DNA from 2 places in the Virgibacillus sp. JSM 102003 genome. Region 2 is predicted to be linked to the other one. Evidence: riboswitches for the same ligand, from Rfam matches in the RefSeq annotation. Region 2 holds a riboswitch; the other holds the start of a gene.
The links. A riboswitch is a leader RNA that binds a small molecule or an ion and turns the genes downstream of it on or off. The one in region 2 is predicted to bind cobalamin.
Positions count from the first base shown of each region.

Region 1: another riboswitch for cobalamin. It lies ahead of ACE1TG_RS00130 (DUF4430 domain-containing protein); the one in region 2 lies ahead of ACE1TG_RS13325 (ribonucleoside-diphosphate reductase subunit alpha).

Region 1 is NZ_JBHFQH010000001.1:20,046-26,350, forward strand. Features, by position in the region: partial or broken gene ACE1TG_RS00110 (helix-turn-helix transcriptional regulator) at 1-168, opposite strand, end outside; gene ACE1TG_RS00115 (hypothetical protein) at 349-1,536, opposite strand; gene sigX (RNA polymerase sigma factor SigX) at 1,533-2,057, opposite strand; gene ACE1TG_RS00125 (ECF transporter S component) at 2,154-2,669, opposite strand; gene ACE1TG_RS00130 (DUF4430 domain-containing protein) at 2,675-3,106, opposite strand; cobalamin riboswitch at 3,415-3,597, opposite strand; gene ACE1TG_RS00135 (ATP-binding protein) at 3,622-5,385, opposite strand; gene ACE1TG_RS00140 (response regulator transcription factor) at 5,385-6,101, opposite strand; gene ccsB (c-type cytochrome biogenesis protein CcsB) at 6,166-6,305, opposite strand, start outside.
Region 2 is NZ_JBHFQH010000011.1:105,413-111,717, reverse strand. Features, by position in the region: gene ACE1TG_RS13340 (hypothetical protein) at 1-488, shown strand, start outside; gene ACE1TG_RS13335 (ribonucleotide-diphosphate reductase subunit beta) at 678-1,721, opposite strand; gene ACE1TG_RS13330 (flavodoxin) at 1,702-2,136, opposite strand; gene ACE1TG_RS13325 (ribonucleoside-diphosphate reductase subunit alpha) at 2,133-4,334, opposite strand; cobalamin riboswitch at 4,458-4,650, opposite strand; gene ACE1TG_RS13320 (GNAT family N-acetyltransferase) at 4,923-5,678, opposite strand; gene ACE1TG_RS13315 (GNAT family N-acetyltransferase) at 5,701-6,231, opposite strand.

The sequences.
Region 1 (6,305 bases), on a different contig from region 2:
AGCTACTGTCACAGTCCAATTGGCGTTGTTTCGCCGTTTCTCAATTTGAACCAGCGACTTCTTCGATATTCCCAATACAGTTGCCATTTGATTTTGCGTATAATTATTCTCAACCCGTATCAGTTTTATTTTTGCAGATATCTTGTCGATAATTTTTTCTTGTTCCATTGAAATCATCCCTAAAATAAAGCTTAATAATGGCTCTTAAGTAAGACTGTTTTTCTTTAACATTGGAAATATATTCACTTTTGTCGGATAACAAAACCTTGTAATTTTATGATAATTCCCATTGTTAAAAAAGTCAAAGCGTTCTCATCGGAAATTTCCCGCTGGAACGCTTTAACTCAATCAACTATCAACTCTTATCGGATTTACTCCGTCTGGAACTTTTATTGGCTCTGATAAATTATATGGACCAATAATTTCATTAGCATAATTTGTAAATAAAACATCCTGGTAACCATAGCTCTTTACAGTCATAAGAATTGCTTCTATCATCGTTATGGTTTCCTGGTTATTGAGAACCATTTTTTCATCGTCAAAATTTAATCTTAGCAGCTCATCATCCGTTTCTACAGAAAAATCAATATAATCTGGTATAGATTGATAAACATTATATGATTCTTCTGTATTTCTCATTTTTGTTAATGCTGTTTTAATATCACTTTTTTCATCGACTGGTATTTGTACAAGAAAATTACGTCTATTCTCAGATAGTTGGTAACGTTTATATATGACCTTCGAAGATTTTAACGACAGTTCCTTCACTTTACCGGTTGGACCTAGATTGACCTGCTGGCTAAAGACAGCCTTATTAATTTGGTAAGGGGTAAACATTGTTGTCAGTAGCCCTTGAAACATATTTGCCTGAGCACCTGAAGTAATAGAGAAGTCTTCTGGCAGTTTGATATTAACCTGATTACTTTGCTTATTTAATTGGAATTCTGTGCCAGGAAACATATAGTCGCTGAGCCCCCATTTCTGCTCATTCAGATAGGTATTTAACTGTTTATAATACTTCCCGGCATTATCAGTTTTAGGAACAACAAGTGATAATGGGACAACATATTGTGACTGACGATCAGCAAGAGCACTATAAATTATCGTTTTGTTGCTTGTTGAGTGTATAACATAAGACTGAATATTAGTGTCCATCATCAATACACCTGAGTCACTATCCGCAGATGATGATGCACTATCTTCCTGTTTAAGCTCACTTGATTCCTCCCTGGCTTTCATACTTTCATTAGAGCCAGCGTTATCCATCGCTTTATCAGCGTTACTATTTTCGCTGCTGCTTTGAAACATCGTATTATTCATCATCGAAGGTATAATAATGACTAATAATAATAACACCATGACTGTACTGAAAATAGGAATTAGTACCAGCTTTTTATTCTTTTTAGGTTGTCTTTCTTTATTAAATTCGGAGGAGATACGCTGATAAAGTACATCTTTATTCATGTTGTCTTTTACTTCTGGCATTTGTTCTAATGATTCCTTAATCTGCTCTTCATTGTTGTCGAATGTTTTCACAGTACATCTCCTCCTTCACTTATGTATTTCTTCAATGTCTTCAGTCCACGATGCTGTGTTGTCTTCACTTTGCTGACACTGAAATTTAAAATTTCTGCTGTCTCTTGAATAGAAAATGATTGTATGTACCGTAAGATTAAAACACTTTTTTGATCAGGTGTGCATTTGTCCAAATAACGATAAACATTTTTCATTTGTTCATTTTGCACAGCAATTTCATCTGGGAGAGGATTATAATCTTGAATTAATTCCCCTTTTTCATTCCAGTCAAAAAATTCCAGAATGCGATTTCGTTTTCTTTTTTGAGAGCGAAAATAATCGATTGTTATGTGCCGTGCTATCGAAAACAACCACGTTTTCTCTGAGCTGTCACCCTTAAATGAATCGTAGGATTTTAAAACTTTTATATATACTTCCTGAACGAGGTCTTCACAGGTTTCTTTATCCTTTACCATGTAAAATATAAATTGGTATAAATCATGATGGTAATTATTATAAAATTTCTCAAAAACGGCCTTCATAAAGATCCTCCGTTCATTTAAATAGTCGATTAATGGCATAATAAAGTTACAGCATATTAATACTATATTAGAAAAACGCAAAAATACCAACCTAATTTAGTTGGTATTTTGCAAATAGAAATGTTTTTCAGCATAATTTCTAAAAAAATGAGCGATTACTGGATATAATAGAATCATAAATACTCCATTGCCGATTGCGTGATAAGTATCAAATGGCAACCCAGCCAGGTAGTACGGAAGAAATTTTCCGGTAACTGAATATGTTGTGAGTGAAATAATAAATCCGTATAAATAACCACTAATTACCGCAAAAAATACTAGTATAAATCCTGGGATCTTAGCAGGATATTTTCCTAAGAATCCACTTAAAAGTCCGATTAATGCCCAAGCAACTACTTGCCAGATTGTCCATATTCCCATTCCCAATATCATATTAGACAAGAATGTAGTTAAAATAGCCAGCAATATAGCTGCTATCGGACCTAATAACAGGCCACAAACAATAATTAACGATGTGACAGGCTGAACATTTGGAAGAAACGCAAAAGCGAATCGCCCAACAACCGCCAATGCAGCAAGCAGTGCTAATAACGTGAGTTTATAAGTGTTCAATTAAATCATTCCCAGGCTTGCAGATCAAATGTCACTTTGTCACCTGGTGATAACTTAAATTCTTTAGCGCCAACTGTAGGCATTTCACCATTTACAGTAAACATCCATGATTTTTGCTCGCCATCCTTAGGCGCAACTCCGTCAATTGAGGTTATAAATCCACCATCAAAATCCGTCTTCACTTCAAAGTTTTTTTCCATTACTTCCATAAGGGTTGCCCCTTCTTCAACTTCAACCTCTTTTTCATTAATATATTCGGAACCTTTACCTTTTGATATTGTAATCCGAACCGTTTCTTCACTCTGTTCCTCTGAGTTCTCACCTGCTGTATTTTCCTTTTCTTGACTATTTGTCTGCCCTTGTTCTTCAGCACCACATCCGACCAATAAGCCAATAGCGACCATTAATGATGCAATACGTAAAAACCATTTGTTCATCTTCCCATTCCTCCAGTTCTAATTTATATTGAGGAGAATTGGACGTTGGAAACCAATACATTGAAAAAATTCTTAGTATCAACCGTATCCGTTAAAGGATTCTATTCAAGCTTATACTGCTTTCTGGAACCCTTAAACTATGGAGTATAATCCTTTATGCGGAAAGTTTTAGTTGGATTATGCATATATTTTCCTAACTGCGTAAAAAAGCTAACCCTTCTACAGAGTTAGCTTAGCAGACAATCGATACATAAAATTAATCATTTACAATGTGCTCGGTTGTCCCAATCGCTCACATCCTCGAAGCATTGAAACGTTAGAGATTGGCAGGTCTACTGACTTGTGATTCACGCCTACTATAAGTCCTTCCCATGTGACGAATCACACAGTGGCTTGTACTTATTTCGTATCTCACATACAGTTGCGAGGACAGTTCCTGATTTGCACAGGATTCCCTATTAAGTAATTACACCAAGCTCTATAACTTTATTCAATTCTATTTTATCATACCATATTTACTTCTCTTGTAAAGGTAGTTTAAACGTAAATGTTGTACCTTCATTAACCTTGCTGTTAACGGTGATCGATCCATTGTGAGCTTCAATAATATTTTTTGCAATTGAAAGTCCAAGTCCTGTACCTCTTTTCTTACTATTCTTCATGCGCGATTTATCTGCCTTATAAAAACGTTCAAAAACAAATGGTAAATCATCTTCTGGAATCCCACTTCCATTATCATTTACGGATACATTAAAATCAGCAGTATTACTTTCAATAACGACATGAACTTTTCCATCTTCATTGGAATGTCTAATTGCATTATCTATTAGATTTGTTAAAACCTGTTCCACACGATCCTGGTCTATATTTATTTGGTGATTGGAAATGTGTTTAGTTAAATCTAACTCAACATTATTTTCTTCTGCTAAACCTTTAAACTTTTTCAAAATACGTTCAACAAATGATTCAACGTCAACACTTTCTTTATTTAACTGTATATGACCTGCCTCCATCCGTGCTAAATCCAATAGTTCGTTCACCAACCGACCCATTCTTAAAGATTCCTCATGGATTATTTGTGCAAGCTCATTTTTATCTTCTCTGCTTTCTGCCACATCGTCAACAATTGCTTCACTATATCCTTGTAACATGGAAATAGGTGTTCTCAGTTCATGTGAAACATTTGCGATAAAGTCTTTTCTGAGCTTATCTAATCGACGTTCCTCTGTCATATCACGAATAACAGCCACCGCCCCACGTACATATGTCTGATCATATAACGGCGTCATAATCATTACCCATGTACGTCCTTGTATATTAATTTCATGTATTGCTTCTTTTTCATCATGGATGACATTCGTCAAGATTTCATCTAAGGGTACCGGTGCTTTATTATTAATTTCAGACATTTCCACGTCATTTTCGTAATACAAATTCTCAAGAAATCGCTCTGCAGGAGGATTAGTTATTAACATATCACTGTTTCGGTTAAAAGTAATAACACCATCTGCCATAGAACTTACGATACTTGAAAGTTGCTCTTTCTCCTGTCTTAACGCATTAATATGGAACTTCAATTGTCTGCCCATTCGATTAAATGCCATTGCAAGTTCACCAATTTCATCGTGTGTTAAAATTGGTACTTTTGTGTTGAATTCTCCTCTTGTAAGATCAAATGCTGCTTCCCGCATTTTTATTAAAGGAGACGTTATCCTTGTGGAAAGAAAAAAGGCAAAAATAGTTGTTAAAATAATAGCTATTCCTGCTGCAAGAAATATAATTTTAGTAGTTTCAGCTTTCGTCTTATTTACGATATCAAGTGATTGATATACAAAAACAGCACCATTCTGGTTAACTGGAGTACCTACAATCATAACTTTAGTATTACCATCAGGTAAGAAAATTTGCTTTTTTACATTTTCACCACTGGAAATAGCCTCCATTAAATTACTTTCCTCTTTCAACCATTTACTATTCAGTTTACCAAGGTCGCTATTAATACTTTCAGATGACCATGAATCACCATTTTCATAAATAACAGCTAAGGTGCTTGCTGGATCCTTCACACGTTCTGCTGTCTCTAAGGCCAATTGTTGATTGTCATATTGCACTACCATATGCGAAACCTTTGTTGCGGTTTGCATCATATCATTTTCAGCTTGATCAATATGAAAATTCTCAAAGAATTCCAAAAGTAAAACGGTCAATATAAATAATACAAAAGAAACTAGCAATAATATCGTTATTGCTAGTTTTCCTACTACACTACGCCAAAACATTATACATCATCTACCTCAAATTTATACCCGACGCCCCAGACAGTAACAATCATCTTGGCAGCTTCTTTAGATACATTATTTAATTTTTCACGTAGCCGTTTAACATGTGTATCAACAGTACGTAAATCTCCAAAAAATTCATATTGCCATACTTCCTTTAGCAGAAGTTCACGTGAAAATACTTTATCTGGAGACTCAGCTAAGAAACACAACAGCTCGTACTCTTTTGGAGTTAAACTAACTTCAGTTCCATCTGCCGTAACCCGATGAGCATCATGATCTATGGTCATATGAGGAAATACGATCAAATTTTTGGTCGATGTCTCCACTTCGTTAAAATTAGTGGTTGAAACTCTTCGCAGCAATGCTTTAACACGTAAAACTACTTCCCTTGGACTGAATGGTTTTACAATGTAATCATCAGTACCTACTTCAAATCCTTGTACACGATTTGCTTCCTCTCCTTTTGCTGTAAGCATTATAATAGGAGTCATTTTCTTTTTTCGCAGTTTTTGTGTAACATCAATTCCATCCATTTCTGGCATCATAATATCTAACAGAATAACATCATAATCATTTTGAAGTGCAAGCTCCAATGCCTCAGTACCATTTTCTGCTTCTTCGACAACAAATTCTTCTTTCTCCAAGTACATTTTAATTAACCGGCGAATTCTTTCCTCATCGTCTACAACTAACACTTTAGCGTTTGATTCCATTCAGACTCCCCCTAATTAGTATTTCGTTATAGTATAATTGAAAAACTTACCAGCTGCTAGTCCATTATGCATATGAATGAAGACCAGCTAAAATCAGATTAACAGCAAGCAGATTAAACATAATAATAGCGAATCCACCAACCGCTAGCCAAGCTGACTTTTCACCATGCCAGCCTCGGGATAATCGCAAGTGCAGAAATGCTG
Region 2 (6,305 bases):
CGCTCGACCAAGCATTGAAGAATGAGCAACATCCTGACACAATACCGATTACAGATACGGAAGTTGAGACATGTGAAAAAGAGGTGTTACGCTTCTTGCAGCTTGAATTTCCAGACGAAAGCGGTGAATGGAAATTAACCGGATTATATCTGGAAAATGGTTATATTTTTGCAGAATTAAAACCAACTAAGTTTACGAACCGTGCCTTTGACCGCAAAATAAAACTGATGATTGACCGGGAAAATTATCATGCTGTTAATTATGTTGATAATGATATGCTGCTTGATATGTTCAAGCATTTTAAAGATGCGGACGAACCTGCTGTTTCACAGGAGGAAGCATTTAAAAAACTTCTGGAATATGTGGAAGTAGAGCCTGTTTATGTATATGATCATGAGCAAAAAAACTACATCATGTGCGGGAAGCTTGATTGTCCATATGGTGTGAACGCAATTACTGGTGATATTGTTTTATTATCTGGATTATAAGGGGAAACGGTGTGCTCTGGAGTGGGCACACCGTTTGTTGTATTTATTGAAAGCTTGGGCTGGTTAATTGTGAACATTCGAGCCGGAAATTTGTGAACTTGAGCCGATTTTGTGACAACTTAAGCCAATCTTGTGTCTGCATCAGCCGATTCTGTGACGACTTGAGCCGATCAGCCTTATCACGCCAAACTATAGGTCATCAAATCCATTCAAATCGCTCGTCTTCGTATACTGCCGGGATTTCTGCTCAAAAAAGTCTGTTTTCGTTCCATCGAAGTTATCAACATAAGCACGGATCCATTTCATTGGATTATCTGTATGATCAGGAAAGATTTCACTCAGCCCCATCATACGCAGCATCTTGTTCGCGCGGTATTTAACGTAGCCAGACATTTCGTCTAAATCGATGCCTTCAACATCTGCCAGCACATAACGGGACCACTCCGTTTCCAGTTCGACCGACTCTGTAAATTGCTCATATACCCATTCAGTAAATGCAGGCTTATTCAAATCCGGATTCTCATCCAGGGTTGCCCGGAATAATTCAGCAATAAACCGGCCATGCTCAAGTTCATCCCTATTAATGTAGCTTATCATTGTTGATGTGCCGACCATTTTATTTTGCCTGGCCAGATTATAAAAGAACGCAAAGCCTGAGTAGAAAAACATACCTTCAAGCAATCCTGTGTACACCATTGTTTTTAGTATATTTTCCATCGATGGCTCGTCCACAAATGCATTATATTGCTGCATGAGCTTATCATTTCGTTTAAGCAATATCGGATCAATTCGTCCGAGCTGGAATGCTTCATTTTGTTCATCGAGTGATACGACAGACGAGAGCACATAGGAATAACTCTCATTATGGACGGCTTCCTGCTGGGCAATCACTGCCATGATTGACTGGACAGACGGATCACTGGCATACAGGGAAAAGAGCAGTGCCGTTCTCGTCTGAGGTGCATCGAGCGTCGATAGTAGTCCAATAATTTTTAAATAGGCGTCCTGGTCGCTTTTCGTCAGCAACGGAAACTGGCGAACGTCACCGGACATATTTATTTCATCAGCCTGCCAGTAATTTCCGATAAGCCGCTTGTACATTTTATACCAATGCGGATAAGCAATGTCGTTCCAATTCAGGATTCCGCTTGCTTCCCCTCCGAATAGCGCCGTTGACTTATTAGGGTGTGATGGTTCCAAGGTTTTCGCTTTTTTAAGCAAGGATTTTGACATCGTGCAACACTCCTTCTACCCATTTTGCTACTGCATGCTCCTGTGAGCCTCGTGGTGACTGCTCAATTTTTAATCCGGGCCACCTGCTATGATAAAAAGTCGTTAATTTATCCACTGCCCTGCAAAAAAGCTTATCCCCGCCGAATTGCGTGTCACCAGTTCCAAATACAGCAATATGCTCAGGTTTGTAGCCAACCTCCAGCACAAAATCTTTCACTTCATCAGGCGTATACCCCATTTCCCACGTGAACGTTCCGAGAAAAATATAATCGTATTCAGATGCATCAATTGGAGGGTCAATTCCAATCCGATGCATCTCTGCTGCCATACCATCTGATTGTGCTTGATCAGCAATAATTTCCGCTACTTCCTTTGTGTTTCCACTGTATGATAAATACGCTATTAAACTTCTCAACTCTCACACCACACACATTCTTCGACATCATTGGCTGTTGAACGTACATAATAGGTCGTTTTCAGTCCTTCCCTCCATGCCTGCAAATGTAAATTCAGCATCACAGACGCTTTAATAGTATGCGGGACATAAAAGTTGAACGAGATACTTTGGTCAATATGTTTTTGTCTTGCCGCGTTCTGTCTGATCGACCAGCGCTGATCAAGAATATATGCAGATCTTCGGTAAACATCATAGGACTGGAAATCCAATTCTGGTGCAGTGACTGCAATCTTGAAATCCTTTTTTTCCTCATAATAAAATGGTTTAAAAATTGGATCGATACTTGCAGTGGAACCAGCAATCATGGATGTTGATGAATTTGGCGCAACTGCCATGAGATAACCATTTCGAATGCCATTTGCTGCTATGTCACGCTTCAGGTTCAGCCACTTTTCGTCGGTGTAGCCCTTTTCGCTGAAATAACTACCATTTTGCCATTTACTACCTTCAAAAGCTGGATAATTCCCTTTTTCTTTACTAAGTTCCATGCTGTTTTTTATCGTCAAGTAGGCAATTTTTTCATATAAGTTGTCGGCATAGGATACTGCCTCATCTGATTCCCAATGAATATGTTCTTTTGCCAGCAGATGGTGCCAGCCGAATGTTCCTAGACCAATAGCACGGTATTTTTGATTCGTCATCTGTGTTTGCTTAATCGGTAATGTGTTGATATCAATCACGTTATCCAGCATACGAACTTGAATAGTAACAAGCCGCTCAAGCACATCATCCGGAACTGCTTGTCCCAAGTTAATTGAGCTTAAATTACAAACAACATAATCACCTGTCTTATATTTTTTTACAATGGTATTTTCTGCTTCCACATACTCCTCCAGAAATTCGGTTGGTGATTGATTCTGGGTAATCTCGGTGCATAAATTCGAGCAATAAATCATCCCGTTGTGCGGATTGTTATTTTTTCGGTTCACTTCATCACGGTAAAACATGAATGGTGTTCCCGACTCAAGTTGCGATTTCATAATCCGTTTGATAATATCTATTGCCGGTACGACTTTTCTCGATAGCTCCGTCGATTGCACGCATTCCAAATACTTCTGGCGCCACGTGCCATCGCCTTTTTCCTCATCATAAAAATCTTCCAGCGAATAACCCATAACCTCGCGAACTTCATGCGGGTCAAATAAGTGCCAATCACCGCGGTTTTCTACCTGTTCCATAAAATAATCCGGCAAGCTAACACCAGTGAAAATATCATGGGCACGCATCCGATCATCACCATTATTTAATTTCAAATCGAGAAATGGTTCTATATCTTTATGCCATACATCCAGATAAATGGCGATTGCGCCTTTTCGCGTTCCCAGTTGGTCTACATTAACCGCAGTATTGTTTAGCTGTTTAATCCACGGAACGACACCACTGGACATATTCTTGTATCCCTTGATCGAACTGCCGCGGCTACGGATTTTCCCCATGTAAACACCAATTCCACCACCATTTTTGGAAAGCTTAGCAATATCAGTATTACTGTCATAGATTGACTGCAAACTGTCATCCACTGTGTCGATAAAACAGCTGGACAGCTGGCCGTGTGATTTACCAGCATTTGTTAAGGTTGGTGTGGCAACGGTCATATATAAATTACTTAATGCCCAGTATGCTTCTGTCACATAATGACTGCGATTTTCCTGTGCCTCATCCTGCATTAAGTACATCGCAATGACCATCCACCTTTCCTGTGGAAGCTCATATGTATTCTTGTTATGGTCTGTTGCAAGGTAGCGAGTTGCCAGCGTGTATAATCCCAAGTAGTTAAATAATAAGTCCCTCTCCGGCTGAATCACTTCGGCAAAATAATCTATTTCTTCTTTCTTATACGTATTTAACAAATGATCTGAATAAATACCTTTTTCCGTAAGTGTTGTGATAAGTTTATAGAAGTTTCCATATCGTAAATTCGGATCGTATCCCCTGTTTTCTGCAGCAGTTTTGTATAACTCTTGTAAGTAAATACGGCTTGCAGCATAGGTCCAATCAGGGTTAGCCTCATCGATATTTTCAAGCGCTATTTTTATTAGGGTTTCCGTAGTGCCGGTTTGATTGGCTTTTTTTAACAAAATTTCTTTATTTATATTCAACCCTTTTGTTGCATAATTTATAAGTTGTGAGATGTGCCCAGTTGCAGTCATTGTCATGTTTTTTTCCTCCTTTTAAATCCAAAAAAACAAATAAACCGTCCACCCAGGGGATGAACGGTTAGAACGACAGAAAATATGTATACCTCTCTCTATCGTTTCACCTTCTCTTACCCCGAGGAATTGAAACTACAAGCTATGGCAGGTCTCCTGGCTCGTGCTTCTTTCTACTAAAGTCCTTCCCGTACCGTAGCCGTGAAGCTTTCGATACAGTGGGTTACTCGTTCGTCCACACTTACAGTTGCGGGGACAGCTCCAGTTTTTCACTGGATTCCCTATTAAGACAATGAATGTCACCTTAACTTGTAATACTATATATAGTTATTATTCATTTTTTTATACCAATATATTGTATTGAAAGACTATCATAGAATATTACTTCTTGCAATACGGATCTGTAAAAATAGTCTTAATGGAGGATTTACGTTTTGATATAATTACAATGATTTTTGTGAACTTCGGCGAACTAGTTGTAAACTTCGAGCAACCTAGTTGTGAACTTCGGCGAAATCAGTGTGAACTTCGGCGCTTCCAGTGTGAACTTCGGCATTTTGGCGATTTCGCCCTAGTTTTTGTGAACAATTTCGTTTAATTCACTCGCCTGATCTTCTTATAAACTTTATTCCGCTCTATTACATGACACCCATTGGCCATAAAAGTTTTCAACATAGGCTGGTTACTTTTACTCGTACCGCCAATATAGTAGGAAGCATTAAATTCATCCTTTAACAGCTTCAGTGCGAGATTATGAAGTGCCCTGCTTTTTCCTTTGCCACGTTCGCTTGGAATCAAACCAAAATAAAAAAGCCTTCCTTCATCGCGGGTACCAGGTTCAATATGCGGAATAGCAACTCCAATCGGCCTACCATCCTCATACGCAACTAAACAGGAATCTTTATAGTCAGGCCCTAATTCTATTTCCAGACTTTTCATTTGTTCATCAATCGTTAATGATGATGGGGCATTGAGTGAATCGGTCATGGATTCTGCCCATATTTCTTTAAATTCAAGTTGCGAAATACTATGTAATGACTTAAAAGTTAAATTTGATTCCTGCCAAACTACCTCATTAAGTTCCTTGTAAACTGTGACCATTTCATCATGAAAGTGAAAATTATTATCTTGAAGAACTTCATATACTTCTTCAGGGAACTTACTGTTTACCATAATGTTCACATTGGGGATATCCCCTAGTTCAAGGTCACCAATAAAATTAGTTATAAATGTAATCATTTCCTTAGTGGTTAATGCCTTTGTCTCCTCAATCGTGACAAAGTTTTCACCTTTAACAATTTTAACTTTTGCATAAATCTCTAACCTGCCAAAAGTTCCTTTAGATTCCATATTCCCACGACCCCTAACCTGTCTATTTCTTAAACCACTCGTTTTTCAATATACTCATTTCCCATACATTCCAATATTCGTTTCCAACTTTTGCCGCTTCTCTATGTAACCCTTCCTTCGTAAATCCTGATTTCTCATAGCAAGCAATTGCTGAGGTATTAAAATCATATACACCAAGACTTACCCTATGCAATTTATGCTTTTCAAAGGCAATCCTTAAAACTTCTCTAATCATTTTCTGACCTATCCCTAGTCCCCTCACACTTTTATCACCAATTAATACTCTGCCGATTCGTCCCTTATTGTTGACTTTATCTATCCTTCCTAGTGAAATATGACCAATCGTATTTCCTGATTCTTTATACACAACTTTATATGCAAATGTATCGGAGTCTTCGCTATTCGCATGCTGAATATAGTTTGATAATTGGTCTTCACTTAAAGGGAATTCAAATTGATTAGCACCACCCCATTGGTATAAAAATTCTTCAGTGTTAATCCAATTGATCAGCTGTTGGAAATCCGTACTTTCAAAGTGCTTTAACTCAATCATTTTCCACATACTCCCCTAATAATTAATTGTATTGCTTTAGTATAAAGGGAACTTTCAAACTTTCCAACGAATTT